DNA from 4 places in the Bacteroides coprosuis genome. Region 4 is predicted to be linked to each of the others. Evidence: riboswitches for the same ligand, from Rfam matches in the RefSeq annotation. Region 4 holds a riboswitch; each other region holds the start of a gene.

What was found. Region 4 has a riboswitch for cobalamin ahead of K8V80_RS07830 (ribonucleoside-diphosphate reductase subunit alpha). Riboswitches for the same ligand answer to the same signal wherever they lie in the genome.
Region 1: it holds a riboswitch for cobalamin, as region 4 does, so the genes downstream of both, K8V80_RS11070 (TonB-dependent receptor) here and K8V80_RS07830 (ribonucleoside-diphosphate reductase subunit alpha) in region 4, are expected to answer to the same signal.
Region 2: it holds a riboswitch for cobalamin, as region 4 does, so the genes downstream of both, K8V80_RS09295 (TonB-dependent receptor) here and K8V80_RS07830 (ribonucleoside-diphosphate reductase subunit alpha) in region 4, are expected to answer to the same signal.
Region 3: it holds a riboswitch for cobalamin, as region 4 does, so the genes downstream of both, K8V80_RS11485 (precorrin-2 C(20)-methyltransferase) here and K8V80_RS07830 (ribonucleoside-diphosphate reductase subunit alpha) in region 4, are expected to answer to the same signal.

What each region holds. Positions count from the first base shown of each region.
Region 1 covers NZ_DYYK01000185.1:2,053-9,614, forward strand. Annotated here, with positions in the region: gene galB (beta-galactosidase GalB) at 8-2,608, opposite strand; gene K8V80_RS11060 (cob(I)yrinic acid a,c-diamide adenosyltransferase) at 2,794-3,369, opposite strand; gene K8V80_RS11065 (cobyrinate a,c-diamide synthase) at 3,373-4,674, opposite strand; cobalamin riboswitch at 4,768-4,972, shown strand; gene K8V80_RS11070 (TonB-dependent receptor) at 5,021-7,240, shown strand; gene K8V80_RS11075 (sirohydrochlorin cobaltochelatase) at 7,245-7,562, shown strand, end outside.
Region 2 covers NZ_DYYK01000153.1:2,386-9,947, reverse strand. Annotated here, with positions in the region: gene K8V80_RS09305 (DUF5112 domain-containing protein) at 1-431, opposite strand, end outside; gene K8V80_RS09300 (ribose-phosphate pyrophosphokinase) at 799-1,737, shown strand; cobalamin riboswitch at 2,220-2,423, shown strand; gene K8V80_RS09295 (TonB-dependent receptor) at 2,532-4,571, shown strand; gene K8V80_RS09290 (YncE family protein) at 4,584-5,774, shown strand; gene K8V80_RS09285 (PKD-like domain-containing protein) at 5,792-7,531, shown strand; gene K8V80_RS09280 (hypothetical protein) at 7,534-7,562, shown strand, end outside.
Region 3 covers NZ_DYYK01000190.1:16,647-24,208, forward strand. Annotated here, with positions in the region: gene K8V80_RS11465 (DUF6064 family protein) at 1-8, opposite strand, end outside; gene K8V80_RS11470 (threonine/serine exporter family protein) at 15-506, opposite strand; gene K8V80_RS11475 (threonine/serine ThrE exporter family protein) at 508-1,269, opposite strand; gene K8V80_RS11480 (cofactor-independent phosphoglycerate mutase) at 1,501-2,745, opposite strand; cobalamin riboswitch at 2,893-3,096, shown strand; gene K8V80_RS11485 (precorrin-2 C(20)-methyltransferase) at 3,208-3,909, shown strand; gene K8V80_RS11490 (ABC transporter substrate-binding protein) at 3,930-5,063, shown strand; gene K8V80_RS11495 (iron ABC transporter permease) at 5,067-6,104, shown strand; gene K8V80_RS11500 (ABC transporter ATP-binding protein) at 6,094-7,104, shown strand; gene cbiD (cobalt-precorrin-5B (C(1))-methyltransferase CbiD) at 7,101-7,562, shown strand, end outside.
Region 4 covers NZ_DYYK01000136.1:4,566-12,127, forward strand. Annotated here, with positions in the region: gene K8V80_RS07825 (hypothetical protein) at 1-1,432, opposite strand, end outside; cobalamin riboswitch at 1,855-2,055, shown strand; gene K8V80_RS07830 (ribonucleoside-diphosphate reductase subunit alpha) at 2,108-4,615, shown strand; gene K8V80_RS07835 (ribonucleotide-diphosphate reductase subunit beta) at 4,668-5,711, shown strand; gene galE (UDP-glucose 4-epimerase GalE) at 6,137-7,171, shown strand; gene K8V80_RS07845 (porin family protein) at 7,462-7,562, shown strand, end outside.

The sequences.
Region 1 (7,562 bases), on a different contig from region 4:
CAGTTTTTTAAAGTTCTGTACTCTTTAGCTTAATTTGACTACCACGTAAGCCTTTGGACTTTGCTTTTAAAATAATATTGCCCGATTTTCCTTTTACAGAACGCAAAATGACTAGAGCTTTACCATTAAAGGCATTGATATAAGGATTCAAGAAAGAAGCATGACTCGTTTGATCTCCGTTATCTGTTGCTACAATTTCTGCAGCACCTTTTACTTCAAACTCTATCTTGTTGGAAGCCTTAGGATGCATTAGCCCTTCTTTATCACAAATATCAACAGTTATAAAAATAAGATCTGATCCATCTGCCTTCATAACTTGTCGATCTGCTTCTAGTTTGAGTTGAGTAGCATTTCCTATGGTTTTAACGACATCTTCTGCCCACTCTTTTCCATTTTTATAGGCAATAACTTTTACTTCTCCAGGTTCGTAAACCACATCATCCCAACGTAAGCGATATTCGTACTCCCCTTTGGACTTTCTACCTAAAGATTTTCCATTTAAGAATAATTCAGCCTCATCACCAGAAGTATATACGTGAATAGGTGTGATTTCTCCTTTACGATCTGCCCAGTTCCAATGAGGTAAGATATGTGCCATAGGCAATTCGGGACGCCAATGTGCTTGATAGATATAGAAACGATCTTTCTTGAAACCTGCTAAATCGACAATTCCAAAATACGAACTACGAGAAGGAACTGTTAGTTTTCCTGCTTCCTTAAGATCTTTCTCTGCCTGAGCACGTTCTTCATCAGAATGATAGTTGGAAAGTACTGTCATATCTGCTGTAAAAGGAGTAGGTTCGCCTAGGTAATCAAAACCCGTCCATACAAATTCTCCTGCACTAGCTTTTACTCTATCCTGACCTTCAAATTCTGTATCGGGAGGACAAGCCCAACCCGGTGCAAATAAGTCGTACGAACTCATATAAAATCCTATTTTACCCCCACTCTTGTCATTATCTACCGGGAAAAGATATTCTCCACGTGTACTGATACAAGAAGCAGTTTCACTACCATATAATGGAATTTCTGGATTTTCTTCTTTAAACTTCGCATAGAAATGAGGTTTGTAATTGTAGCCAAACACATCTGCTACTCGCTCGAAACCATTAAATCCTGCTTGAGGATTATCATTTCCTATTGTAGTAGGGCGAGTAGAATCTTCTTCTCTCACCACAGTACTTAGCCATTTACCAATTACGATACCTTGCTCGTTGTGTTGTTCTCCTACTTCATTTCCTATACTCCATGCTATTATAGAAGGGTGATTTCTGTCACGATGGATAAAAGCACGTAAATCTTGTTCATTCCAATCGACAAACAATTTAGAATAACCATTCTCCTTTTTGGGCATTACCCAAGTATCTACAAACTCATCTAGAACTAAGATACCCATACGGTCGCAAAGATCGAGCATTTCTTGAGCTGGAAGATTATGAGAAGTACGGATAGCATTTACACCCATCTCCTTTAATATTTCAATCTGACGTTCCATAGCACGGGTATGGAATGCTGCTCCTAAGGCTCCATGATCGTGGTGCATACAAACACCTTTCAACTGAACTCTTCTTCCATTTAGGTGAAACCCATCTTCGGCTGTAAACTCAATCGTACGTATGCCAAAAGGTGTGAGATAGGTATCGAGCACCTCTTCATTATTCAACACTTCAGTTTTAACCACATACATATCAGGATGTTCTACATCCCATAGTTTGGGCTGTTCTAAAGAAAGAACCTGACTAACGGTTTTAGAGCTACATGCACATACTTTTTGTTCTGTTGTAACAAGTGCATCTCCCTCGATATTACCCTCTTTATCTTGTAAATAGAGAGTAGAACGTAGTACAACTTGTGCATGGTCTTTCTGAGCATTAGCCAATGAAACGGCTACATGAACCTCAGCTTTCTCTGCTGAAACTTGAGGAGTTGTAACAAATGTACCCCATTGATCAATATGAATAGGATTTGTTTTGGTTAGCCACACATTTCTATAGATACCCCCTCCAGGATACCATCTAGAAGAGATATTTGGGTTATCTAAGCGAATAGCCAACTGGTTTTTTTCTCCAGCTTTAATATAAGGTGTTAAATCTACTTGATAAGAAGCATAACCATAAGGCCAACCTCCTACTAACTCTCCATTACACCATACGGTAGAATAAGACATAGCACCATCTATTTCTAGAAAGAATTGCTTATTTACATCTTCTGAAGAAACTTCAAATTGCTTACGATACCAAGCAACCCCAAACCACTCCAACTTAGCTGTTTCTCCAGGAAGATCTTGAACGAAAGGACCTTCAATACCCCAATCGTGAGGTAGATTGAGTACTCTCCACGAACTATCATCGAAACTAATTTCTGTATATTCCCCACCGTTTAGTTTTTCTTGTGGCTGGGCATAGAGTGGTGCATTTTTTAGGAATCGATTACCAGAGGGTAATATCCATTTCTTTATTTTCTCATAATCTAAACGGTTGTCCTTTTGAATAGACAAGGGATCTTCTTTTTTGAAAGACCAACCTTCATTAAATAACATTCGCTCTCGAGCACTTGAGTAGGGTAAAAACAAAAGTACTACTGCGACAAAAACCAGAAATCGTTTCATATATATCAAATTGTTAGTGAATTTCTTTATTCAATAAGTTGATGAAAGAAGAGCTCTTTCTCCTTCCTTTTGCTAAGATAAGACAGTTTTTAGAGTATAAAAAAACCGACTTGGTCTGAACTCATCGAATCTAGAACCAAATCGGTATTTTTTGTATTCATTAACAAATAAAGGAATATTATCCTCTATTTCTTTTTTCTTTTGTACAGAAATTTATGCCATTTCTCTTCTGCTTTCCCATCTCGAGACATCTCTTCTCTGCCCATAATAAAAAACAAATCGGAAAGTCGATTGATAAATTTCAACAATTCATCGGGTAAAGCATCACTGCGGTGTAAAGTCCACAGTCTTCTCTCACTTCTGCGAGCAATAGTTCGAGCCCATTGTAAATGAGCCGAAATTGGATTACCTCCTGGTAGAATAAAAAATTCATTTTCGGGGATTTGGGCCACCATCTCATCTATTAATTCTTCACAGTAAGGGATAATAGACTCATCAAAAGTATTCGGGTTTTTTTCACGATGTGCAGAAGGAGTTGCTACTAAAGACATGACTACCATCATCTCTTTTTGAATGCGATAAAGAATCTCATGCCTGCTATCTTCTTCTGCCATAAAAGAGCGAACCACTCCGATGACACTGTTGAGTTCATCCAAAGCTCCGTTTGCCTCAATACGAATATCATCTTTATCTACTCGAGTACCTCCATGAATCGAAGTCATACCCTTATCTCCTCCTTTAGTATAAATTCTTACTGCCATTTCTTAATCATTAAAAAGATTCAACCAATTTTCATTATCAGCCCAATAAATATGAGTGTATCCTGCAACTGCATTCTTATATCGAAGTAATTTCGTATCCACTTCCTGACCTCTTGCCCCATACTGTTGTGCAACACTTGGCAAATTTGAAATGATTTGGGAGTAGTGAAACTCATGCCCTCTGTATTCTACTCCTTGATAAGAGAATAAACGATAACCCAATTTTAGTTTCATATTCTTCATGCTAGCTTCTTGATGAAAGATATCAACCATAGGATATTTAACACCCTCGTTCGTTTGTATGGAAGACGACAAATACATCATTCCGCCACATTCAGCAAAAAGCTTTCCTCCTTTTTCGATATAATCATAAATACTTTGGTGCATCGTTTTGTTTTCACTGAGCTTAGACGCATAAAACTCGGGATAACCTCCTGGCAAGTACACAAAATCGGCCTCACGGGGAAGCTCTTTATCGTGTAACGGACTAAAGTAAACAACAGAACCCAATTGCTGAAGTGTCTCAATATTTTCTACATACATAAAATTAAAAGCTTCATCTTTAGCTACGGCAATACACTGGAACATAGGTTTAGTTTCTATCTCTTTTACTCTCGTACTTTTTACGGATGAAGAAGTTATTTCTAATAATCGTTCTATATCAACATGCTGTTCGATAGCATCTGACAAAATATCAATAGAATGATGGATGGCTTCGGTGTTGTCGGTATCTAAACCTAAATGTCGTTCAGGAATGGCGAGATTTTCATCTTTAGGTAAATACCCTAAAGGCTCAACTCCTACATCGTAGCAGGCATCTTTTAAGAAGCTATAATGACTTTCAGAACCCACAAAATTGAATATGACTCCTTTCACACGAATATCTTTATCGAAATTCTTAAAGCCATAAAGCAAAGCAGCCGTAGAATAAGCAGATGCCTTTGCATTGACTACCAAAACAATAGGAATATCCAATTGCTTTGCAATCTGTGCAGCACTACCCTCCATCTTTTTATAACCATCAAATAAACCCATAACACCTTCTACAACAGAAACATCTACAGAAGAGGTATACTTATTATAAGTGTTTTCTATATGCTCGGGGGACGCAAGAAATAAATCTAAATTTACAGAAGGCTTACCAGAAGCTAATGCATGAAGTTTGGTATCAATATAATCGGGACCACATTTAAAGGGTTGTACAGATAAATTGCGTTTGGCTAAAACTCTCATCAATCCAAGTGTTACTGTGGTTTTTCCGGCACCAGAGTTTGCTGCTGCAATTAAGAATTGGGGTTTATTCATATCTTCTATAAAGTTTTATTACTAATAAAAAACGTAATCACAATATTACATTAAAAAAAAGAAAAGAAGTGTTTAAAACTCTTTTATATTTTAATACCTTTGCAGCGTTTTGGTGATGTCCTAGTATTTCCTTACTAGGGTATAAAAGGGAATTCGGTTAGAATCCGAAACAGTGCCCGCTACTGTGAACTCTATAAAAACACGGTTTGAACATCCTCATTGCCACTATTCTAAATACAGAATGGGAAGGCGTTCAGACAGAGTTAGTCAGGAAACCTGCCAACACAAACAGATAACAATATTCTCGGGGCTAAGAATAGAGTATGAATTTTACATAAAACATCTAATGAAAAAGACTTTACTGGTTTTAGTAGCATTTATATGCTGCTCATTCAACTTGTTATGTGCTCAAACCTTACTAAAAGGAATTGTAAAGAGCGAAAAAGGTTACCCCGTTAAAGAGGCTACAATAGCAGTTGAGGGAACCCACTATGGTACAATGACAGACAATCAAGGAAGATTTGAACTCAGTATTCAGGATACAGGAAGCCTTATTTTAAGAGTTCACTCTTTTAATTATCAAGATAAAAGATTGTCTATAGACAAGATAGCAGACAAGCATAATATCTCTATCGTATTGCCCGACAAGGCTTTCAACTTATCAGAAGTGGTAGTTACAGGAACAGGTACACATACTTATTTGAAAGACACCCCCATTCACACACAGATTTTTACTCAAAAAGAAATTCAAAATACAGGAAGTACTTCTTTAGAGGAGATTGTTGCCAACATGAACTCTTCAGTTACTTATAGTGAAAGCCACGGTATTATAGCAAGTGGTTTGGGTGGTAGAAATCTATTAATTTTAGTAGATGGCTACAAAATGAATGGAGATACCAGCGGTCAGACAGACTTGGAGCGTATCGACATGAGTAAGATAAAAAGAATAGAAATTATTAGAGGATCAGCATCTGTTCTTTATGGTTCGGAAGCGATGGGTGGAGTTATCAATATCATCACCCAAAACCCTACTGAAAAAGTAAATATTACAACAACTAATAAGATATCTAGAAAAGGACAGTTCTTTCACTCTACTGTTGCCGAATTCAAACTAGGTAAAGTAACTTCTCAAACATCATACCAGAGAAGACAAACCAATGGTTGGCAACTTAGTCCATACGAATGGGATAAAAAAGGAGGTCCAAATAAAAATGGTTACGATGAAAATGGTCAGCCTACCGTAAAAGAAACAGTAAAACAAGCTGTAACTGCCTACTCTTCAAATATTGTAAAACAAAAATTTACGTATAAGCCCAACGCTCGTTTAAGCTTTGATCTTTTTGGCTCTTACTACAACAAGAAACAAGATCGTCCTTATGAAGCATATAGCTACAACATGGCTTATAAAGATTACAATATCGGGGCTGGAACAATCTATCGCTTACCTAAAAAGATAGGCTTTATCAGTTTTGATACCTATTTTGACAACTATGAATATGAAAAAGATCATTTCAAAGGTAAAAAAGAAGGTACATCAGAGTTATCTAAACGTCAACGCTATTTTAAAAACGACTTAAAAAGCGTATTAAACTTTAGTCATCATAAGTTGACTACAGGGCTAGATTACACCATCGATTATTTAGCTAATCCAGAAAAACTAGAACATTCAAAATCGGCTTATACAGCTGCTGTTTATGCTCAAGATGAAATGAAATTCTTCGATGCTTGGACTGTTGTTGCTGGATTTAGAGCCTTACACCACAAAGAATTCAACAATCGCTTTGTTCCTTCACTTTCTACTATGTATTCTTGGGATCATGTCAATATGCGCCTATCTTATGCAGGAGGTTTCCGTGCCCCAGATATGATGGAACTTTACTACGAAAATGAAAATATGAATGGTGGTACAGTGAATCATCCTAACCCCAATTTAAAACCTGAAAAGTCAAATTCATTCTCTTTCAATGCTGAATACTTCAATAACTTCTTCACCTTATCAGGTTCAGCCTACATTACATTCGTGGATGATATTATTCAACGCGTTTTAATCAATGATCAATATACTAATGAATCGGCAAAACAAGATCATTATCAATATCAGAACTACGATAGAGCAAGAAGTAGAGGTTTCGATGTGAGTATGCAATTTCTACTTACTGAGGGTTTAACCCTAGGTACGAATTACAGTTTCTTGGAAGCTAAGAATATGAATTCCAAAAACAAACCGAATGTTAGAGATAAATATTTAAACGGTTCAAGTCGCCATACTGGTTCGGTAAGTCTTAACTATTTCAAGAACTGGAGTAAATACGACTTAAATGTCAACTTGAATGGACACTTACAATCCAGAGCCTATTATACGAATATGGATGCTCGTTCATATAACCTATGGAATATTACAAGCACTCATCGCTTCAAAGCACTATCCATCTTCACCCCTGAAGTTTCTTTGGGTATAGATAATATTTTCAACTTTAAAGATGAAAAACCTTTCTTGATGAGATATGCTACAACCTCTCCAGGAAGAACATTCTTTGCTAGTGTAACACTTAAATTTAATAAATAAAACAATGAACTCTATTAAAAAACTTTTCTTAATTGCTATTTGTATGGTGAGCTCTCTAGCTCTATATGCACATGGTGGTGGAGATTATGAGCATATTGACTTTTTTAAAGATATGAAGGAGGCTGATAAAGCCGCTGTGTTAATGGTACACTTTGGTACAACACATAACGACACTCGTGAAAAAACCATTGATGCTATCAATCTAAAGGTAAAAGAGCAATTTACAAATTGTGATTTCTATGAAGCCTATACTTCTCGCATTATTATCAAAAGATTGAACGAAAGAGGAATCAAAAAACAAAACCCTCTTCAAGTTCTAACT
Region 2 (7,562 bases), on a different contig from region 4:
ATGTAAAACTCGCTATAAGCATAGTTCAACCGTTTTTTCTCTTTTATTTTATCAAACACAGTGCGGTCTTCGTCAATACGCTTCATCCGAGCTAAAGCACTATTCCGATAATCATAAAACAGTTTGCTTTGAGCCGTGCGTTGAAATATTTTCATCATCCCTATATCAGAGATAAGGAGTTCGAGCTCATTGATCGTATGCTTTCCCACTTCTTGATAAAAATGGGCAGACTCATCAAAATTCATTCTCATGAAATGATAAAAGCCAAGATGATTGCATGCCTCTGCCTTACCTAGTTCATAATGTTTAGCTTCCTTGTATGCTCTTTGGGCATAAATAGATACCGAATCAAGAGAAGTATATCCATATTTAGACGCTTTAGAGTTGAGCCCATCAATATACCTCACCTCTTTGGTAGGGGCTATTCCCATACACGAGGAAAGAAATAAAAAGAAAAGGAGCCAAGAATATAAGGTAAAGCGAGGCTTCATGCGTCTTCATTCAAAAAGTTAATGATAATCAAAGATAAGAAAGCTTGATAGAAATATGAAAAATAAAAGATTTATCTATGGTAATAGAGTTTAAAAATAGAGTGTTAAATTAAAAAAGCTCTAATGCATTTAAAATCTTAAAAAGAATGAATACCTTGTAATATATTATATTATAGAGAGATATGCGTAAAAGTATAAAATCTAATAGATATAAGAATGATGAAATATCTATAATAAGTTTTTTATAATACTTTTAGAAGTTATACCTTTGTATGCGAATTAACAAATAGTAATAACTATTCAAAAAATGAGCCAAACAACTCCCTTTATGGTTTTCTCGGGTACCAACTCGAGATATCTTGCAGAGAAAATCTGCCAAAGCCTAGATTGTCCTCTTGGTAACATGAATATTACTCACTTTGCTGACGGTGAGTTTGCTGTTTCATACGAAGAATCAATCCGTGGCGCAAACGTATTCTTAGTACAATCCACATTCCCTAACTCTGACAACTTAATGGAGCTGCTATTAATGATTGATGCAGCTAAAAGAGCCTCTGCAAAAAGTATTATTGCAGTAGTTCCTTACTTTGGTTGGGCACGTCAAGATAGAAAAGACAAGCCACGTGTCTCAATTGGAGCGAAATTAGTTGCCGACTTGCTTACCGTAGCTGGTATAGACCGTCTAATCACAATGGACTTACATGCTGACCAAATTCAAGGTTTCTTCAACACTCCAGTTGACCACCTTTATGCTTCAGCCGTATTCATCCCTTACATCAAATCTCTTCAATTAGAAGATTTAGTTATTGCTACTCCTGACGTTGGAGGTTCTAAACGTGCTAATACTTACTCTAAGTACCTAGGCGTTCCTTTAGTGTTATGTAACAAAACAAGAGAAAGAGCCAATGAAGTTGCTTCTATGCAAATTATTGGTGATGTAAAAGGTAAAAACGTTATTCTAGTTGATGATATCGTTGATACAGCAGGTACTATTACAAAGGCTGCCAATGTAATGATCGAAGCAGGTGCAAAATCTGTTAGAGCTATTGCTAGCCACTGTGTAATGTCCGACCCTGCTAGTGAGCGAGTAACATCATCTGCACTTACAGAAATGATATTCACCAATAGTATCCCATTCTGTAAAAAGTGTTCCAAAGTGAAACAGCTTAGCATAGCAGATATGTTTGCAGAAACTATTAAGCGTGTAGTAAATAATGAATCCATCAGCTCTCAATACATTATTTAATTACGCGTTTTTTTATGCATTAAAAAATCCCGAAGCTTCTTCGGGATTTTTTGTTTAATATACCCCCGATTCTCTACTACCTAAAGAAGAGTTCTCATTCTTGGCATAGACAAACTATTATCTTGACACCGACATGCAATCGTCATGTCGGTGTCAAAGTAAATTCTCTATTTTATAAGTACTTCTTATTCAAGCAGATTCTCTTTATCATAAAAAAGAGTATTTCACCATTTTTATTTAGAAAATCACTCCTTAATAAAATAGCCTCAGCTAGTTTTAGAGTCTGGAAGAATCATAACTTTCTGCACCCCCTCATCGTCATAAAACCATACAATGAATAAAGACTTTTACACCTCCGCCATTCCTTACCCGATAACCCTCGATGAGACCAGAAACAGAGCTTCATACTAGCCATTGTATCATATATTACTCTTAAAATGAATAATACTCCTATTTTATTTTTAAATATCTAAATAATATTTAAATTTGCACCTGATTTTGGTGATTATAGAAGTCCACTAAAACTTTTATAATAAAAGGGAATTAAGTGAAAATCTTAAACAGACCCGCTGCTGTAATCTTCAACAGTCTTTAACCAATCGAATATCCACTGTCTTTTATAAAGATGGGAAGGATGCGTTAAAGATGAAGTAAGTCAGAAAACCTGCCAAGTCATTTTTTGTATTTAAGCTTTCGGGACATAGAGCTACTACATCCTGCTTTAGATATACATCTATATCTAAGGTATTCGATTATATACTTCTATCCACCCGCAGGCTTTATAATAAAACACTATGAAGACTAGCAGAAGTATTAGTTTATCCATTCTCTTACTCCTTTTTGGTGCTTTTCAAATCAAAGCACAGAGTAAATTAGACAGCATTCAACAATTGGGTGAGGTAGTAATTGTTGAAGAGTATATCCCCAAAGATATTATCCCCGTACAATCCCTAAAAGGCAAAGATTTAGAACGGCTCAATGCACATTCTATTGCAGATGCTTTACGCTATTTCTCAGGAGTACAACTGAAAGACTACGGAGGAATTGGTGGACTAAAAACCATCAATGTACGCAGTATGGGGAGCGAACACGTAGGGGTGTTCTTTGATGGAGTAGAAATAGGGAATGCCCAAAATGGAGTGGTAGATTTGGGACGATTTTCTCTCGACAACATCGAAACCATTTCTCTTTACAACGGTCAGAAAAGCTCTATCTTCCAACCAGCTAAAGACTTTGCCTCTGCCAGCTCGGTATATATGCGAACTAAAGTGCCTACTTTTGCAAAGGGTAAAAGGTACAATTTACACGCTACTTTCAAAACGGGTTCTTTTGGCTTAGCCAATCCTTCTCTACTCTGGGAGCAAGAACTTAGTAAAACCATAAAATCATCACTGAATGCAGATTATACGTATTCTAGTGGAAAGTATAGATTTAGATATAAAGTAATCAACAAACAAGATAACCGAGGAGCTTTTGATACCGTTGCTACTCGCCAAAATGGAGACGTAGAGTTTTTCCGTATCGAACATGGACTCTTTGGAAAACTCAAAAAAGGCGAGTGGAAAACTAAAATCTATTATTATGATTCCGAAAGGGGATATCCTGGTGCTATTGTTCGTCAAACTCCTGGTCTATACAAGAATGAAGATAGACAATGGGATAAAAATTTCTTTGTACAAGGTTCTTATGCTCAGCAGATTAGCCCTCGTTACCGAACTTCTTTAGTGGGGAAATATGCGTATGATTATCTCCATTATTTATCCGATCCCAAGAAAGATGAACAAGTAGTAATGAAGGTGGATAATAAATATATGCTCCATGAAGGCTATGTTTCTAGTTCAAATCTCATTACACTCACTCCATGGTGGACAGCCAATCTATCGGGCGACTTTCAGTGGAATAAGATGAATGCCAACCTCCATGAGTTTATATACCCACAACGCTTTTCGGGTTGGGTAGCCCTAGCAACCTCAATTCAGATAGATCACTTAAAAGTGCAGGCTAGCTTATTAGGTACTTTTATTCACGAAAAGATGAAAGAAGAGAAACAAGTTCGTAAAAACTGGGATCGATACACCCCTACTCTGATTGCATCGTACCAACCTTGGCTTAGTCAGGAACTATACCTCAGAGGATTCTATAAGAAAATATTTAGAATGCCTACTTTCAATGAAATCTACTTTGCTGTAATTGGTAGTGGAACGTCAAACCTGAAACCTGAATATGCTACTCAGTATAACATCGGGTTAACATATCAAAAATCATTCTTCCATCCTTTCTTTAAAGACTTTGAAGGTCAGGTAGATGCTTACTACAATGAAATTGAAGATAAGATTCTGGCTAAACCCGGTGGACAGCTCTTTAGATGGACGATGATGAACATCGGACTTGTAAAAATTAAAGGTGTTGATGTAGCTTTGGCTGCCACAGTAGAGCCCTTCAAAGATTTTTTATTGAATACTCGCTTAAATTATACTTACCAAAAAGCACAAGATTATTCTGATCCCGAGGAGATTACTTACAAAGGACAAATCAGCTATATCCCTTGGCATAGTGGATCGGCAGTTGTAAGTGCTCAGTACCGCAAATGGGATATGAGCTACAGCTTTATTTACTCGGGAGAGCGATATACAGAGAGTGCCAATATTCTAATTAATAAAGTGTTGGCTTGGTACACCAGTGACATCTCACTAGGTAGAAACTTCCATTGGGGTAAAAACGATTACAAAGTAACCCTAGAAGTCAACAATTTATTTAATCAACAATATGAAGTAGTAAGTCGCTACCCTATGCCAGGAACCAACTTCAAAGTCATATTAAAAGCTCATTTCTAAATCATCTGAATCATGAAAACTAAAACATTTCTATATTTAATTCTGCTTTTCATTCCTGCATTCATTATTACTTCTTGTCGAGGTGATGAAAACTACTTACTCTGGGCTGAACAAGAGCAAATCGCTCCGGGAGAAGTGGGAGAGATAAAAGGATTCTTCTTGCTCAATGAGGGGAATATGGGAAGCAACAAATCGACTCTCGACTATTTCGATTACGAGTCGGGTACTTATTTTAGAAACATCTACCCTACTGTGAACCCTCAAGTAACTCATAACCTGGGAGATGTAGGGAATGATATTCAGATTTATGGAGATAAACTTTATGCCGTAATCAACTGCTCTCACCTAGTTGAGGTAATGGATGTTTACACGGCTGAACATCTACATACCTTAGATATTACCAACTGCAGATACATTGTATTCGATAAAGACTATGCCTATGTCAGTTCGTACAATGGTCCTGTGCTTATCGACCCCGATGCACCTATTGGAACAGTGGTAAAGGTAGATACTCGTACTATGCAGATTGTAGATAAATGCGTTGTAGGTTATCAACCCGAAGAGATGGTGATTCACAACAACAAACTCTATGTGGCAAACTCAGGAGGGTATCGTGTACCCGAATACGACACCACAGTATCTGTAATAGACTTGGAGACTTTTACCGAAATCAAAAAGATAGAAGTAGGTATTAATCTACATCGTCTGGAACTAGATAATTATGGATACCTCTATGTATCCTCTCGTGGAGATTACAAAAAGATAGGCTCTAAAACATTCATCATTGATACTCGTACTGATGAAGTAGTAAAGACATTGGGCTTGTTGCCCAATAGTAATATGGAACTATCGGGCGATTCACTCTATGTATATAGCGTAGAATGGAGTCATATCACACAATCGAATACCGTAACCTATGCCATTTTTGATACAAAACAACAAAAGATAGTAACTCGTAAATTTATCAAAGATGGCACAGAAAAACGTATTAAAGTGCCTTATGGTATCGCTGTAAACCCCGTTACTAAAGATTTCTTCACTACAGATGCCAAAGATTATGTATCGCCTGGCACTCTGTATTGCTTTAAAAGAAATGGAGTAAAGAAATGGAGCGTAATGACGGGTGATATTCCTGCACACATCGTATTTACAGACAAAAGAATGACAAATCTCGACTTGTTGTCCAAAAATAAAATTCAATAATGTTAAATTCAATAATTATGAAACACTTTCCTTCTTGGAGCAAGACTATTGGCTTGATGCTGATAGCTCTCCTATCATTCTCCGCATGTAGTGATGATGAGGCTACGGTACTCAATCCTCCCCAAATCACTCTGGATCAAGAAGACAATATCTATCTGACAAAAATAAATACTCCGATAACTATTGAGCCGAAGTATGAAAATGCTCAAGGGGCAGTTTTTGCTTGGAAAATTGATGGCAAAATCATCAGTACAGATGAAAATCTAACTTTCTCAAGCAGTAAGCAAACCGAAGTTTATGTTACACTTGAAGCTATAACCAAGGCTGGTACAGCTTATGAAGAACTAAAGATAAGTGTACGCAATCTACTACCTCCAGTTATCTCTTTATCTATCCCCGAAGAAGGATATAAAATTGTGATGGGTAGCAGTCTAAACTTTAAACCAGAGGTAGAGGATATTCTTGAAAATGCAGAATGGGCTTGGTATATAGGAGATAAAAAAGTATCTACCGACCTAGAATACACCTTTAAAGAAGATAGCAAAGGCAATTATGATCTCCACTTTGAAGCTTCCAATGAAGATGGAAAGGACGAGGTCATCATACCAATAGCTGTTTGCACTCCCGATGAACTACCCTTTACTTGGGCTTTTGAGCAAGATAAATACTTCCTTTCTGCAGGAAGATCAATCCGCATCCCGATACTCAACATTGAAAATGCTTTTGATGCTGAATACATCTGGGAGGTAAACGGAGAAGAAAAACAAAAAAACAAAGATACAGCCTTTATCTTCTCAGAAAAAAAAGAAGGGGAATATACGCTTAAGGTAACCATGAAAAACAACTTCAGCTCGGCAACCAAAGAGTTGATAGTCAAAGTATGCCCTAAAGAAGGTACTTACGAACGCAAACCTTCGGGAGCAAGTATCATTAGTTGGAACAAAGTGTATAAATTCTTACCAGCTCCTGGTCAGTTTGTCAACGAAAACTATACTTGTAACTCTATGGAAGAAGCCAATGCCTATGCAGAAAGTAGATTAGCTGCTAATGGTTATGTTTCTCTAGGTGGCTTCGGCGGATACCTTGTTGTAGGCTTCGATCATAGTATTCAAAATGATAACGATTATAATATTCAAATTGCAGGAAACTCTTTTGATGGTTCTTCTGAACCTGGTATTGTGTGGGTTATGCAAGATGAAAATGGTGATGGAAAGCCCAATGACACGTGGTACGAACTTAAAGGTTCGGAATATGGCAAACCAGAAACCATTCAAAACTATGCGGTAACCTACTACAAACCTAAAGCTCCAGGAATGCCTGTAATGTGGACAGATAACCAAGGACAATCGGGTTCGGTAGATTACCTAAGTCAGTTCCACAAACAAGATTACTATTACCCTAATTGGGTAACTACTCCTAGTTATACACTTTACGGTACTTGCCTAAAATCAAAGACAAAGGAAACCTCTCCTGGTTATTGGTACAATGGCACTTTCGAGTGGGGTTATGCTGATAACTTTAGCCCAATCGACCGTCTAACTAACGACACCAACCATAATGCTGGGGTAAATGGTAATCACTTTAAGATTAGTGATGCAGTAACACACGATGGCAAACCAGCCAACTTAAAATACATTGACTTCGTAAAAATTCAAACAGGTGTTAACTCAAAAGCGGGTTGGCTAGGAGAAGTTTCTACAGAAGTCTTCAACGTGAAAGATTTCAATCTTTTTAAAAACAATACTAAGAAAAAATAATCATGAAATACATCTATAAAATTCTAGCCTT
Region 3 (7,562 bases), on a different contig from region 4:
ATATCCATTCTCTTTTATTTGTTGTGTCTAGTTAATGAAGATGCTTGTTTAGGGAATAAGAATAAGGGCAACGTAGCACCCACTGCAAGCATAAAAATAACAGTGCAGGCTACCATACTATTTGTAAAGAACATTTCCATATATTTGGCTCTTTCAACAGCTTGATCCATGGTTCTCAAGAACATAAGTTGAGAGAAAATCATGTTGTATGCAAATTTACCTGGAATCATAGGGAGTAAAGCTGGAATGTATAAAACTGTCATTGGACAATAACATTTTTTACCCAACCATAAACTACCAAAACCAATTAGTAATGATGCACATAAAGAAGCTGTAGAAATATCTACACCTAGAAATGTCATTAAGCAATAACGTGAAGCATGTCCTATTGCAGCAAGAAGTGCAATAAATTTAAAAGCTCTTAGGGGAGGATCTGATATAGCTCCGAATCCAATACTTGCTACTGCAGCAAACGCTCCATCTAGAATTACGTCTAAAACAACCATATTAAATTAAACTGTCTTTGATTAAGAAGAGTGTGAATGATAAACCTATTGCTATACATACCACCAATAGAGCAGCATGTGTAAGTCGTGAGAATCCTGTTAGAATATAACCTTCGACTATATCAATTACTCCATTGATTAAAGGCACTCCAGGGACCAAGAATAGCACACTTGTAGCTAAAGCAGTCTCCGATGTTGTGTCGAAAATAAGTGAGATAGAAGCACATAATGAGGCTATAAAAGCTACCAATATAAAGGTAATGAAGTGATTAACCTTATTGGCTCCTAGGCGTTGCTTAATGAAGAATCCAACGAGAGTGGATGAAAAGACGATGCTCATTGAGCAGAAATCTCCTCCAAATAGTCGGCAGAAAGATGCGTTAGCAAAACCTACTAAGATTAAGACAAACAAGGGATGAATACGAGGAGAGTTGATAATTTGATAATACTTCTCCTTTACCTCTTCAAAAGACAAGTGTTCATCATAGGCTTCCCAACTTAATGCACTTAGTTCTGAGTTGTACTCAAAACTAATAGGATAGGCTGGAATGTCTACAACTTCACTGTGAGAGATATTATTTTCCTGATCTAATGTTGTTAAAATAATGTTCTTCTGGAAAACACCTATTTTTACCTCAATTCCCAGTGCCCTTCCCAATCGCTTTGAGTTCCTAATGACACGGGATGTGTGTACTCCACTACCCATTAAAGTGGATGAATACTCGGCAATAAATCGAGTTCTCGAGAGCAATCGCTCTTTCATAATAATTAAGTGAAAATTTATGTAAAGTGAATTATATGTAGCTATTTTAAACTTTGCACAAAAGTATAAAAAATAGGCTTACAAACTTAGTAAAAGACAATCTTTAATTTTGAATAATAGTCTTACTAGCTCTAAAAAAGGTCCAATAATAGATTCTTTTTGAATTATAGAGTTGTCCTAATTTATTGATGCATAGGTGCTATGTGGCAGGACAGTGTTGTGAAATATAATTTATAATACCTCTTTTTCTATTCTAAATAAGAGGGGTATAAAATCTGTTCCTTCTTCCATCTTGTACAATCCTTCAAGACAAGAGGTTTCATTGTATGCTCGAACAATATCGGGTGTAATAGAAGGATGGTAGATGATAAATGGTACCTTTTGATCCAAATGAATCTTAGATAGAGAAGATGTGGGGTGATCAGGTAGTACAGCAATTAAAGGTGGGTTTTCCCAGTTTTTTGTTGCCTCTAAAAGGGGTTGTATCACTCTGGAATCTAAATCTTCAATTGTTTTTATTTTAAGTTGGAAATCTCCATCATGACTCGCTTCATCGCTTGCTTCAAGATGTAACCACACGAAGTCATCCGTCTGTAAAGCCTGAATTGCTGCTTGAACCTTACCCTCATAATTGGTGTTCGTTCTTCCTGTAGCACCTGCTACTTCTATTACTTTTAATCCTGCGTATATTCCAATTCCTTTTATTAAATCTACAGCCGAAATAACCGATCCCGTTGTAATGGGTAAAAAAGACTTTAAAGGATTCATGTGAGGAGTAAAACCAGGCGACCATAGGCTGATGGCATTGGCTGGCTTTTTACCATCGCTAATGCGTTTAAGATTAATTGGGTGTTTGGCTAAAACTGCTTGACTCTCTAGAATAAGGGTGTTGAGCTTGTTTGCTAAATCTTCTGCCTCAGGGATAGATGCTTTTAAGTATAAATGATCTTTAGTTAAGTCTAGGGCATTATGAGGAGATGTTCCAACTAAAAAGCTTTTTGATTTTGTCAAAGTAGGTTCATAACTAGGGCAAACTAAAAGATGTCTGTAATACTCACCAACATGAAACTTAAATCCTTTGCTTTGAAAATGAGAGTTTAGGCAATCTAGTAATACTATAGCTTCTTCTGTGCTGATATGATCGGCCGTGAAACTTGTTATTTTATCTTGTTCTATGGTAATTAAATTGCAGCGAAGAGCTAGTTCGTCTCCTTGTAATTGAATCCCCAAACTAGCTGCCTCAAAGGCTGATCTACCTTGATAGATTTGGTTTACATCATATCCTAGGATGGAAAGATTGGCTACATCACTACCTACTTCCCAACCATCTGGAACCGTTTTTAAGAGTCCTGTCTGACCATGCGTAGCGAGATAATCCATATTAGGAGTATGTGCAACTTGCAAAGGCGTTTTGTTGCCCAACTGAGGAATTGGTTCATCAGCCATGCCATCACCTATGATTATGATTACGCTCATGTTGTTCTTTAATGGATTGTGGTAAGTATAAGTATCGATTGTTTTAACGCCCCAAATATCTAAAAAATAAATGAGAATAGGCCAAGTTTTATGAAAAGAAGGATGAATTAATTGATAGACATGTTTCATAATTCTTGTAAAAAGCAGTAACTTCGGCACAGTTTTGGTGCCCTCCAGACGGCTGTCTGGCTGTGGTGAAAAGGGAATCAGGTGCAAATCCTGAACAGATCCGCTGCTGTGTACATTTACTAACTTTAGGTAACTACATAAACCACTGTTTCTTACAAGAAATGGGAAGGATGTATCTAGAGGAATGTGAGTCAGAAGACCTGCCAAAATAATTGGTTTTTAAGAGCTCGAGATTTAGGCTTAAGAACTTTGTTACACCTAATCGTTACAACTTGTTCATCCTATTTTTTGAAGCCTCTTTATAATTTACTCAATAATAACTGAGTTTATAAGATGGCAAATACTATTACGTTTGTTTCTCTAGGACCTGGAGAACCTGAGTTAATCACGTTGAAAGGGCTGAGAACACTGAAGGAAGCAGATATTATCTATTGTCCTTCAACAACACTAAAAAACACAAAAGTTTCTTCTAGAGCATTAGATATTCTTTTAGCTCTTGATATTGACCAAGCAAAAGTACAATTGTTTGATGTCCCCATGAGTAAAGACCGTACTTTAGCTCTGGCTAGCTATGCTGCGGTTTCTAAATCGATTCATCAGGCTTACTTAGAAGGGAAAAATGTAGCTGTTACTGCCGAAGGCGATGCGGGCTTTTACTCCTCTAGTCATTATATCATAGATAATTTAAAAAGAGATGGGGTAGTGGTGGACAAGATTCCTGGTGTACCTGCTTTTATCTCTGCTGGTGCTTTGGCTCATATTCATATTGCTATGCAAGAAGAAGAACTTCATGTTGTTCCTGGAGTTATAACCACTTCAGATCTCGTTGATAAAATAGAAAAACACAGAGCGGTGGTAATAATGAAAGCATCTCAAAGTGCAGAAGATATTAAACAAGCGATTCATAAAGCACCTCAATCCACCTTCCATTATTTTGAAAATGTGGGGTTAGATACAGAATATTATACTACAGATACAGAAGAAATTATAAATAGAAAGTTCCCTTACTTCTCATTGCTGATTATTAAATCATGAAACACAAACACATTATGCATATCAAACCTTTATTACTAACTATTTTATGTGTCTTTATTTTCACAGCTTGTGGACAGAAAAAGAAGAAAGATACTACAGAAATAAATCATTCTCAAGGAGAAAAAATAGAGATAAAGTATGCCAAAGGATTCTCCATTCAAGATTTTGGAGATTATAAACTAATAGATGTACAAGATCCTTCGGGAGAAAGCGAACTTAAATATCAGTATGCTTTAATTCCACAGGGAACTCATCCAACTAATATACCCAGTGAGTATTTGAAAGTTGAAACACCCGTTCGTAGTGTTATTTGTATGACTTCTTTGCAAATATCTAATTTCATAAAGCTAGATGCTGTAGATCGTATTACAGGAATAACGAGTACTCGTTTCCTTTTTAATGAGGAGATAAACAAGCAATTAGAAGAGAAGAAAACGCATAAAATAGGTATTGAAGGAGATTTTGATAGTGAGCTGGTTATTGCTCTCAATCCAGATATGATTTTAGTTTCTCCATTTAAAAGAGGGGGTTATGATGCCATTCGAAACTTGGAGATCCCCCTAATTAGTTTTTTAGGATATAAAGAAGTTACCCCACTAGGACAGGCGGAATGGATTAAGTTTACTGCTGCCCTACTAGGTTTAGAAGATGAAGCAAATGTAAAGTTTAAAGCGATTGAAGATCGGTATCTAGAACTAAAAGCATTAGTAGAAAATGTTGAGAAGAGACCTACGGTATTGAGTGGAGAACTTCACTCGGGAAATTGGTATGTAGTAGGAGGAGAGAGCTATCTTGCTCAGTTATTTAGAGATGCAGGAGCACAATACTTTATGAAAAACGACAATGAATCGGGAGGATTCTATGTTGATTTTGAAACTGTATATTCTCAAGGTGCTGAGGCTGATTTTTGGAGAATCGTTAATAGCTATAATGGCGATTTTTCGTATGATATACTGAAACAAACAGATGGAAGATATGCAGACTTTAAGGCATACAAAGAGAAAAAAGTAATTTATAGTAATCTTCGTGAAGTTCCTTTCTACGAACAAACTCCTGTTGAACCCGAAGTTATTCTAGCTGATTTAATTAAAGTATTTCACCCTACTTTATTATCCGATCATGAAGCTGTTTACTACAAATTATTAACCCAATAAGATATGAGAAAAAATATCATACTCTTTGTTTTTATTACAGCTTCAATTTTTGTTCTATTTGGTTTAAACTTGGCTTTAGGTACTATTTCTATTCCTTTAGAGTCTATTTGGAACATCTTATGGGGTAAAGGTGATGAAACTATTATTTGGCAGAACATTATATGGAAGTCTCGTTTTCCACAGACTGTTACAGCCTTGATTGCTGGGGCGGGATTGTCTATTAGTGGCTTACAAATGCAGACCATTTTTAGAAATCCTTTGGCGGGTCCATCAGAGCTAGGTATCAGTTCAGGTGCTAGCTTGGGTGTAGCATTTATTATCCTTCTTTCGGGGAATATTGGAGGAGTGGCACTAAGCCGTATGGGTTTTGTAGGTGAAATGGCTGTTTCAATCGCTGCTATTATTGGAGCTATGGTAGTTATGCTTATTATTGTAGCCATCTCTCAACGAGTACGAGGAAATGTTATCTTATTAATTATTGGAGTAATGATAGGCTATATTGCTACAGCTATTATCGGTGTCTTAAAATTCTTTAGTAATGATGAAGATGTACGTGCTTACGTTATTTGGGGATTAGGAAGTTTTGCTAAAGTATCAGAATCTCAAGTCTATACTTTTGTGACATTAATGGCTATACTTATTCCTTTATCATTTCTGTTAATAAAAACGTTAAACTTAATGCTCCTAGGTGAAAGCTATGCTAAAAATCTAGGTTTAAATATGCGAAGAGCTCGGTTTTGGGCGATTTGTTGCTCTTGTATTATAACAGCTATTGTGACGGCATATTGCGGACCAATTGTATTTCTGGGGCTGGCTGTACCTCATCTTTGCAGAACCTTGTTCTCAAGTTCGGATCATAGAGTTTTAATGCCAGCTGTAACACTTACTGGAGCTGCACTTGCTTTGCTTTGTAATCTGATAGCACGTATGCCTGGCTTTGAAGGAGCTTTACCAATCAACTCGGTTACTGCATTAATTGGAGCTCCTATTGTCATCTCTGTTTTATTTGGAAAACGTAAAAATGAATTGCATGAATACTAATTTAAAAAAACGAACCATTGAATTGCAAAACCTATCCATTGGCTATTGCTCTAAAAAAAATAGAAAAGTAATTGCTGATGAGATGAATTGTGCTGTGTACAGTGGGGAGTTAACTTGTTTACTAGGAGCAAATGGAGTAGGCAAATCTACTCTGTTGAGAACCCTTTGTGCATTTCAACCTAAACTAGGTGGGAATATCATGATTCAAGGAAAGGATATTGCTACTTATACGGAAAAAGATTTAGCGAAACTCATCAGTGTCGTACTTACAGATAAGTTTTCCATAAAGAACATGACTGCTCGTGAGCTGATCGGTTTAGGAAGAAGTCCTTATACAGGGTTCTGGGGTATGTTGAGTAAAGAAGATAATCGCATCATTGATGAGGCTATTTCAATGGTGAAGATTGAAAACTTAGCTGATCGTCTGATAGATACACTGAGTGATGGTGAAAGACAAAAATGCTTGATAGCTAAAGCTTTAGTTCAATCTACACCTATTATTCTTCTAGATGAGCCTACTGCTTTTTTAGATTTTCCTAGTAAAGTAGAGTTGATGCAGATCCTGCACAGACTATCACGAGAAACGAATAAAACGATATTCCTTTCGACTCACGATTTAGAATTGGCTTTACAAATAGCTGATAAAATATGGTTGATGGATCGAGGAGATGGCATAAACATAGGTACACCAGAAGATTTAGCCCTGGATGGAAGTTTAAAGAATTTCTTTGCTCAAAAAGATATAATATTCGATCCCAAGACAGGTCTGTTCCGTGTAGAAAACGATTTTGATAAAGAGGTGAAATTGATAGGTCATGGTGCTGTTTATGCTATGATTCGTAAAGCTTTGCTTCGACATAAAATATTGGCATCTCGGGATACTGAGTCTGAATATTGTATTACAGCTCAAGAAGAATCCTTTTTATTGATGCATAAAGAACAGTTGTTAGTATCTGTAAAAACGATAGAAGAATTAATTGAAGAGGTAGAGAAATTATGATATTGATTTTTGGAGGAACAACAGAAGGTAGAGTATGTGTCCATATATGCGATGAAGCTCAGAAACAATATTATTATTCTACCAAAACAGAGCATCAAGAAATAGAGTTACATCATGGAATTCATTTATCTGGTGCGATGACAACGGATGAGATAGTCGCATTTTGTAAATTAAACTCTATTCTATTAATTGTAGATGCAGCCCATCCTTTTGCTGAAAATCTTCATACTAATATCGCTAACGCTTCAAAACAATTAAATATTCCGACAATTCGTTATGAGAGATATTTCCCTCCAAGAGATGAAAGTTTGATTTGGTTTGATTCTTATCAAGAGGCAATCAGCTATCTGGTTACCCATAATATAGATAATTTATTAGCACTGACAGGGGTAAACACTATAGTTAAACTGAAACCTTATTGGGTATCACACCATACCTGGTTTCGTATTTTAAATCGA
Region 4 (7,562 bases):
CATCGTACCATTCGTTAGAATTCATTTCTTCTACTTCTTCTTTATTATTACACTCTGCCAAGTTTTCAAAGAAGTTTGTAATCTTATGCAAGTGACCTTGATTGTCGGCTATAAAAGCAGTACCCTCATCGTCCAGCATAATATTATGTATTGTTGAGCTGTTGAGAGCTCCATATTTCATTCTTAACCAAGTATCGGTTTTGTGATTCCAGAATTGAGCCAAATCACTATCTCTCTCTGAATAGGTTTCGTTTGTAAAGAATGCAATCCAATCTTGATTCAATTCCTTAACACAAGTAAGTGAAGGAGAATCTACCAAGTCTAGAAAATGAATAGCTCCTGTATCTGTTTGAGTATGTACAGCAATACGTCCTCTTCTTGTTGTTGTAATAAAACCAGCTTTGCCTAGAGGGGCTGTAGAGAAACGTTTCGCATAAAGCTTTGTAATGGTAATGCCCGTATTTTGTAATTCTCCATCTTTCCACTCCATCAGTTTTTTATCTGAAGGAATAAACGAACCGCCATTCTTTGTTCTAATAAGTGTTGGAGAGCAGTTGATACAACATCCACAAGCATTAATATCACTCACTCTTTCAAATACTCTTCCACCAATAGCAGCATCTTTGATTTTCCAAAGATGAGCATCATCAATTAACAAAAGATCATTTCCTACCCAAGCTAGTTCTACCCACCTAAAAAAATGAGTACCCCCAATCTCTTCATTGAGTTGGATACAATCCCAAGCACACAAGTCATTGAATTCATGACCAATACGAATACGCTTAATATTGAAATGGCTTTCTTCTTCTAGTTCTAAAGCTGCATATAGTTTATGCGTAGAGCTATAAGTAATATTGATAATTGGCTTAGATAGGGGGTACTTTTTAGGGGGCCATACACTTAAATCCAATCGATAATAATTGTACTCTTTTGGATGTGCACCAGGAGATTTAGTGAAAAGTTGCTTACCAACAAAATCAATGTAATAACTATCCGAACTTTCTAAAGCGTATGTTTCACTAGGAAGGCTGTCTGCTACTGAGTTGAAGCGGAAGGCAGGGTCTCCAAAGTTTTTGCCTTCTTGCATACATAAGTTAGCTTCTTGACCTTCTGCTTTACTCTCTGATTCAAATTCCTTCATTTGTTCCTTGGCAATAGGAACAATAGAGTAATTACCATCTTTTTCTTTTATAGTGTAGAGGGCTGTATTATATAGTGTTAATTCTTGACCTAATGCACGAATATTTTGAGTCCCATCTAAGTTGGAATAGTGTGCAGCAAGATGATCCCACTTTTTATCATTAATAAATGAATATTGATTGTGGTCCCACTTAGAACGAAGGGTTTTAAGTAAGTCTTGAATGTTTAAAATACCATCGAAACTTGCTTCTGTACCAATGGCTATCTTACTCTGACTCCAAATGTTTTTCATTATTGATTGGCTTTTCTTAGTATGTGTATTTAAGGGAGATGTCTTAGTTTCAATCTCATGACACAAATATATGTTTCGATTTTCATATATTCAATAATAAACGAATAAAAGTTTTGATCTTCTTCTTTATCGAAAGTTGATGATAGTATAGTAAGTTATTGATTATTAGTTAATAAATAGTGCTATTTAGATTGTGTTTAAAATAATGCGCTTTGATTATATTACGAATGCTTTCGATAATAAAGCATAAGTTTCTGTTTTGTTGCTTGTAATCTTTTGATTAGAAAAGCATAACAAAATATTATCGAAATGGTAGTGGTGGATAAAAGTAAAAATGAATGGCTGTATAATCTCTATTAAGAGGAAGGGTTTTGAAAGATATAATCTGGTTATTTTTAGGTCTGAATCTATTTATTTCTATCTTTGCTTTCAATAAGATTGGTGACTTAGAATAGATTCCTATTCTGAGTTGAAAAGGGAATTCGGTGTAAATCCGAGACAGACCGGCTGCTGTAATCCTTTATAAATCTCTTGTAACTACTCACACCACTATACTTTATGTATGGGAAGGCATACCAAGAGATAAGGAAAGTCAGAAGACCTGCCAATGCTACTTCAGATAAGCTCTCCGGCAATGAGCTTTTTGAGTGTTTTATGAAACAAAACAATAATAGAATGAAAATTATTAAAAGAAATCGTCAAGTAGAGGATTTTACTTACGATAAGATAAAAAGGGCCATTGTAGCAGCTTTTCATAGTTTGCAACGATCGGTTTCTGAACACGAATTAGAGATCATTTGTGACTTAATATCTGTCAACCTTGAAGATAGTGATTATGTAGATGTGGAAACAGTACAAGATTTGGTGGAAACAGTTTTGATGAAGAGAGGTCATTACAAAGAAGCCAAAGCCTACATCTTATACCGAGATAGAAGAACAGCCTGTCGTGAAATGATTAATCAGTTTCGTCAGACTATCACAGATGATGATACCATTGAATTATTGCAGGATATCCAAAACGAATTTGGACAAAAGCAGTACGATCTTCAGTTTTTGTATTCTAAATATCGTTCTTTTTACAAAGCAGATGGCAACCCTTTGAAGATACTCATGAAGGCAGCAGTAGAGTTAATTACTCCAGATGCTCCTAACTGGGAGTTCATAGCCTCTCGCTTATTAGCTGTCGAACTAGAAAAAGAAATTCAGCAGGCTGAAAGAGAGTTGGGACTAACTTCACTCTATAAAAAGATGAACTATCTGACTCAGCAAAATCTATATGGGAGCTATATGCTCAAAAACTATTCCCAAGCAGAGGTTGAAGAGTTGTCAAAATACATGAAGGCTTCACGCAATCAGTTGCTTACCTACAGTAGTCTTCATCTTTTATCTAAACGTTATTTAATTCAGAATTATTCTCATCATTTATTAGAGCGTCCTCAAGAGATGTTTATGGGGATAGCTATGCACTTAGCTATTCCCGAAGGGGAGAAGAAAGTGTGCTGGGCTAAGCGTATTTACGATGTATTGAGTACCCTGAAAGTAACGATGGCTACGCCTACAATGAGTAATGCACGTAAACCATTGAGTCAGTTATCTAGTTGTTTTGAAGATGTAATGCCCGATAGTCTTGTAGGTATTTATCGTACTCTAACCAACTTTGCCCAAGTTTCAAAATTTGGAGGAGGTATGGGGATTTATATAGGAAAAGTAAGAGCCGTAGGCTCCGATATAAGAGGCTTTAAAGGTGTAGCGGGAGGTATCTTAAAGTGGGTAAAACTGTGTAATGATACGGCTATAGCTGTTGATCAACTTGGAGTGAGACAAGGATCAGTAGCTATTTACCTTGATATTTGGCATCGTGATATGCCCGAGTTTCTCCAAATAAGAACGAATAATGGAGACGATAGAATGAAAGCGCACGATGTGTTTCCAGGAATCTGCATACCCGATTATTTCTGGGAGCAGGTAAAGACAAATATGGAAGGAGATTGGTATTTGATGTGCCCACATGAGATTATGACTATGAAAGGCTATAACTTAGAAGATACCTATGGTGATGAGTGGAAACAGAAATACTTAGAATGTGTGAATGATCATCGTATCCCTAAACGCATAATACCTATTAAGGAAATGGTGCGGTTGATTATAAAATCGGCTGTAGAAACAGGTACACCTTTTATCTTTAATAGAGATTTAGTGAATAACTTGAATCCCAATAAGCACCAAGGTGTAATTTATTGCTCGAACTTATGTACTGAGATAGCACAAAACCAAAGTGCCATTCAAGATGTGCGCCGAACTGTACGTTTAGAAAATGGTGATGAAATTATAGTGGAAGAAACCAAAGCTGGAGATTTTGTGGTTTGTAACCTAGCCTCTCTTGTTCTAGGAAATATTGATGTGGAAGATTCTGAAGAGTTGCAAGGTATTATTCACACCATTGTACGTGCTCTGGACAATGTGATCGATTTGAACTTTTATCCTATTCCTTATGCACAAATTACGAATCAGAAAATGCGTCCCATCGGACTGGGTACTAGTGGGTACCACCATCTGTTAGCGCAAAAAGGACTTCGTTGGGAGAGTGATGAGCACTTGGCTTATATGGACAAAGTCTATGAGAAAATCAATTATTATACCATAGAGGCATCCAACCAATTGGCCAAAGAAAAGGGTGTCTATTCTTTCTTTGATAAGAGCGATTGGCAGACGGGGGATTACTTTAAGTTGCGAGGTTATGCTTCTGAGGAGTGGAAGCTTTTAGCGACAAATGTAGCCAAGAACGGAATGCGCAATGGGTATCTACTCGCTATTGCACCTACAAGTTCGACATCTATCATAGCAGGTACTACTGCTGGAACAGATCCTGTGATGAATCGTTACTTCCTTGAAGAAAAGAAGGGAAGTATAGTGCCTCGAGTTGCTCCAGAATTGAGCGATTCAACTTTCTGGCTTTATAAAACAGCCCATCAGATAGATCAAAGTTGGGTAATTGATGCAGCAGGAGTAAGACAAAGACATTTGGACCAATCACAATCTGTTAACCTATACATAACCCAAGAATTCACCTTCCGCAAACTGCTCAACCTCTATCTTCGAGCTTGGGAAAAAGGGGTAAAGACTTTGTATTATGTAAGAAGTCAGTCCCTAGAAGTAGAAGAATGTGAGACTTGCTCTGCTTAAAGCCTATATAATAAGGTGTAAATAATGATAAAAATTAAGATATACTATAACAATGACTAAACTGAAGAAGAAAGCCTTGTTTAATGAACATGGTGATATAGACGTCAATAAACGTAGAATGATCAATGGGAATACGACCAATATGAATGATTTCAATAATATGAAATATGGTTGGGTTTCCAATTGGTACCGTCAGGCGATGAATAACTTTTGGATACCTGAGGAAATCAATATGAGTCAGGATGTAAAAGATTACCGCAATCTTTCTGGAGCCGAGAAGAGAGCTTATGATAGAACACTGTCTTTTTTGATATTCCTAGATAGTATTCAGACAGCCAACTTGCCTTATGTAGGAGAGTATGTAACTGCCAATGAAGTGAATCTTTGTTTAACGATACAGGCTTTTCAAGAAGCTGTTCACTCTCAATCATATAGTTATATGCTCGATTCTATTTGTTCGCCCGAGGAGCGTGAACGTATTTTGTATCAGTGGAGAAACGATGAACATCTATTAAAAAGAAATAAATTTATAGGTGATATTTATAATGAGTTTCAACTCAATAAAAGTACACATCAGCTTTTAAAAACGATGGTAGCCAACTATATATTAGAAGGTATTTATTTCTATTCAGGCTTTATGTTTTTTTATAATCTGGGAAGAAATGGTAAAATGCCTGGTTCTGTACAAGAAATACGCTACATCAATCGGGATGAAAATACTCACCTCTGGCTGTTTCAGTCTATCATACTTGAACTAAGAAAAGAAGAACCACAGCTCTTTACAGTTGAGGCTATTGCAGAGTTTAGAGCGATGATAAAAGAGGGAGCTGAACAAGAAATGGCATGGGGAGAATATGTTATTGGAGAAGAAATAGAAGGATTGACTCAAGAGATGGTTTCCGACTATATAAAATACCTAGCCAACCTAAGATGTGAAAACTTAGGGTTTGAAATTCTATATCCAGGATATGAAGATGAGCCGGCTAGTATGTCGTGGGTAGCACAATATAGCAATGCCAATATGATTAAGACCGATTTTTTTGAAGCCAAACCCAGTGCTTATGCAAAATCGACCTCTATAATAGATGATCTTTAATCATTATCTTTTTCAAGATTTTTGAAAAGGACCTGCTCGATTCGTCTTTGGTAGGTCCTTTTTTTGTCTCATTTGGATTTGAATAATTATGCTAATCTGAATGTATAAGAATACTTCATTTATTCTATTTGAGAGATATAAAAAATATGACACCGACAAAGTATCATCATGTCGGTGTCATGTTGATGTTTTGACCCTGATCAAAGCCTCTCTTGTCCCAGATCTTTATCCTCTATTAATTCGGTGTGTATCTTTATTCAGTTTGGGTATAATCGTAAAAAGTATTTTCTATTCTTTTTTATTAAAAAGGAGTTTTGCTTTGAGTAATATTGAGAACCCCAAATTGGGTAAATTTTTCTTATACTCTTTCTTCAAAGAACAGATATAAATTCCTACTTTTGTAACTCATTAAAAGAAAAGAAATCATGAAAAAACGAATTCTTGTTACAGGTGGTACAGGCTATATTGGATCACATACAGTAGTTGAATTACAAAACAGTGGATATGAAGTAATTATTATAGACAACTTATCAAACTCTAGTGCAGATGTTGTAGATAATATAGAAAAAGTGTCAGGTATTCGTCCCGAATTTGTTGAATTAGACTGTTTGGACTATGCAGGGCTTGATAAACTATTTACTAAGTATAAAGGAATTCAAGCTATCATTCACTTCGCTGCAAGTAAAGCCGTAGGTGAATCTGTAGAAAAACCCTTACTTTATTATCGTAATAATCTGGGCTCTCTTATCAATCTATTAGATTTAATGCCTAAACACGGAGTAGAAGGAATTGTATTCTCTTCATCTTGTACTGTGTATGGTCAGCCAGACGAATTGCCCGTAACAGAGAAAGCTCCAATTAAAAAAGCAGAATCTCCTTATGGTAATACAAAGCAAATTAATGAAGAAATTATTCATGATACTGTAGCATCTGGTGCACCTATCAACGCTATTCTTTTGCGTTATTTCAACCCTATAGGAGCACATCCAACAGCATTACTAGGAGAACTTCCAAGTGGGGTCCCACAAAATTTAGTGCCTTATCTTACTCAAACTGCGATAGGTATTCGTAAAGAATTAAGTGTATTTGGTGATGATTATGACACTCCTGATGGCTCATGCATCAGAGATTTCATCAATGTTGTTGATTTAGCAAAAGCTCATGTGGTAGCTATTAATAGAATCTTAGATAAAAAGCAGAAAGATAAAGTGGAGATTTTTAATATAGGAACTGGTCGTGGACTATCTGTATTAGAATTAATCCAAGCTTTTGAAAAAGCGACAGGAGTGAAACTTAATTATAAAATTGTAGGTCGTAGAGTAGGAGATATCGAAAAAGTTTGGGCAAATCCAGATTTTGCCAATAATGAACTTGGTTGGAAAGCAGGAACTAGTATTGAAGATACACTTCTATCTGCTTGGAACTGGCAACTCAAATTAAGAGAAAGAGGAATTCAATAATATACCCAATAAATTATTTATTATTGGTGAACAATATTTATATATGGATGTTATATCATTGTAAGTCAATCTTAAAACTACGTATAATAGATGTGAATGTATAAACGTAGTTATTGTGCTAAAGCACAGAGGACTTGACTTTATAGTAGTTTTGTCGTGTTTTATTTTGTGTTTGTGTTGGGTAGTACTACGATGAGAATCGTGGTACTACTTTTTTTGTTTTAAGTCATAAATGTTAATAAATTAATAATAATGTATTATATTGCTTAAATATATAAAACCTTATTATTATGAAAGAAAGAATTACTCTTTTAGTACTACTCCTAACTTTAGTGAATATCCCTTCTTTTTCACAGCTTGATAAATCTGTTCGCTTTGGTTTACATGGTGG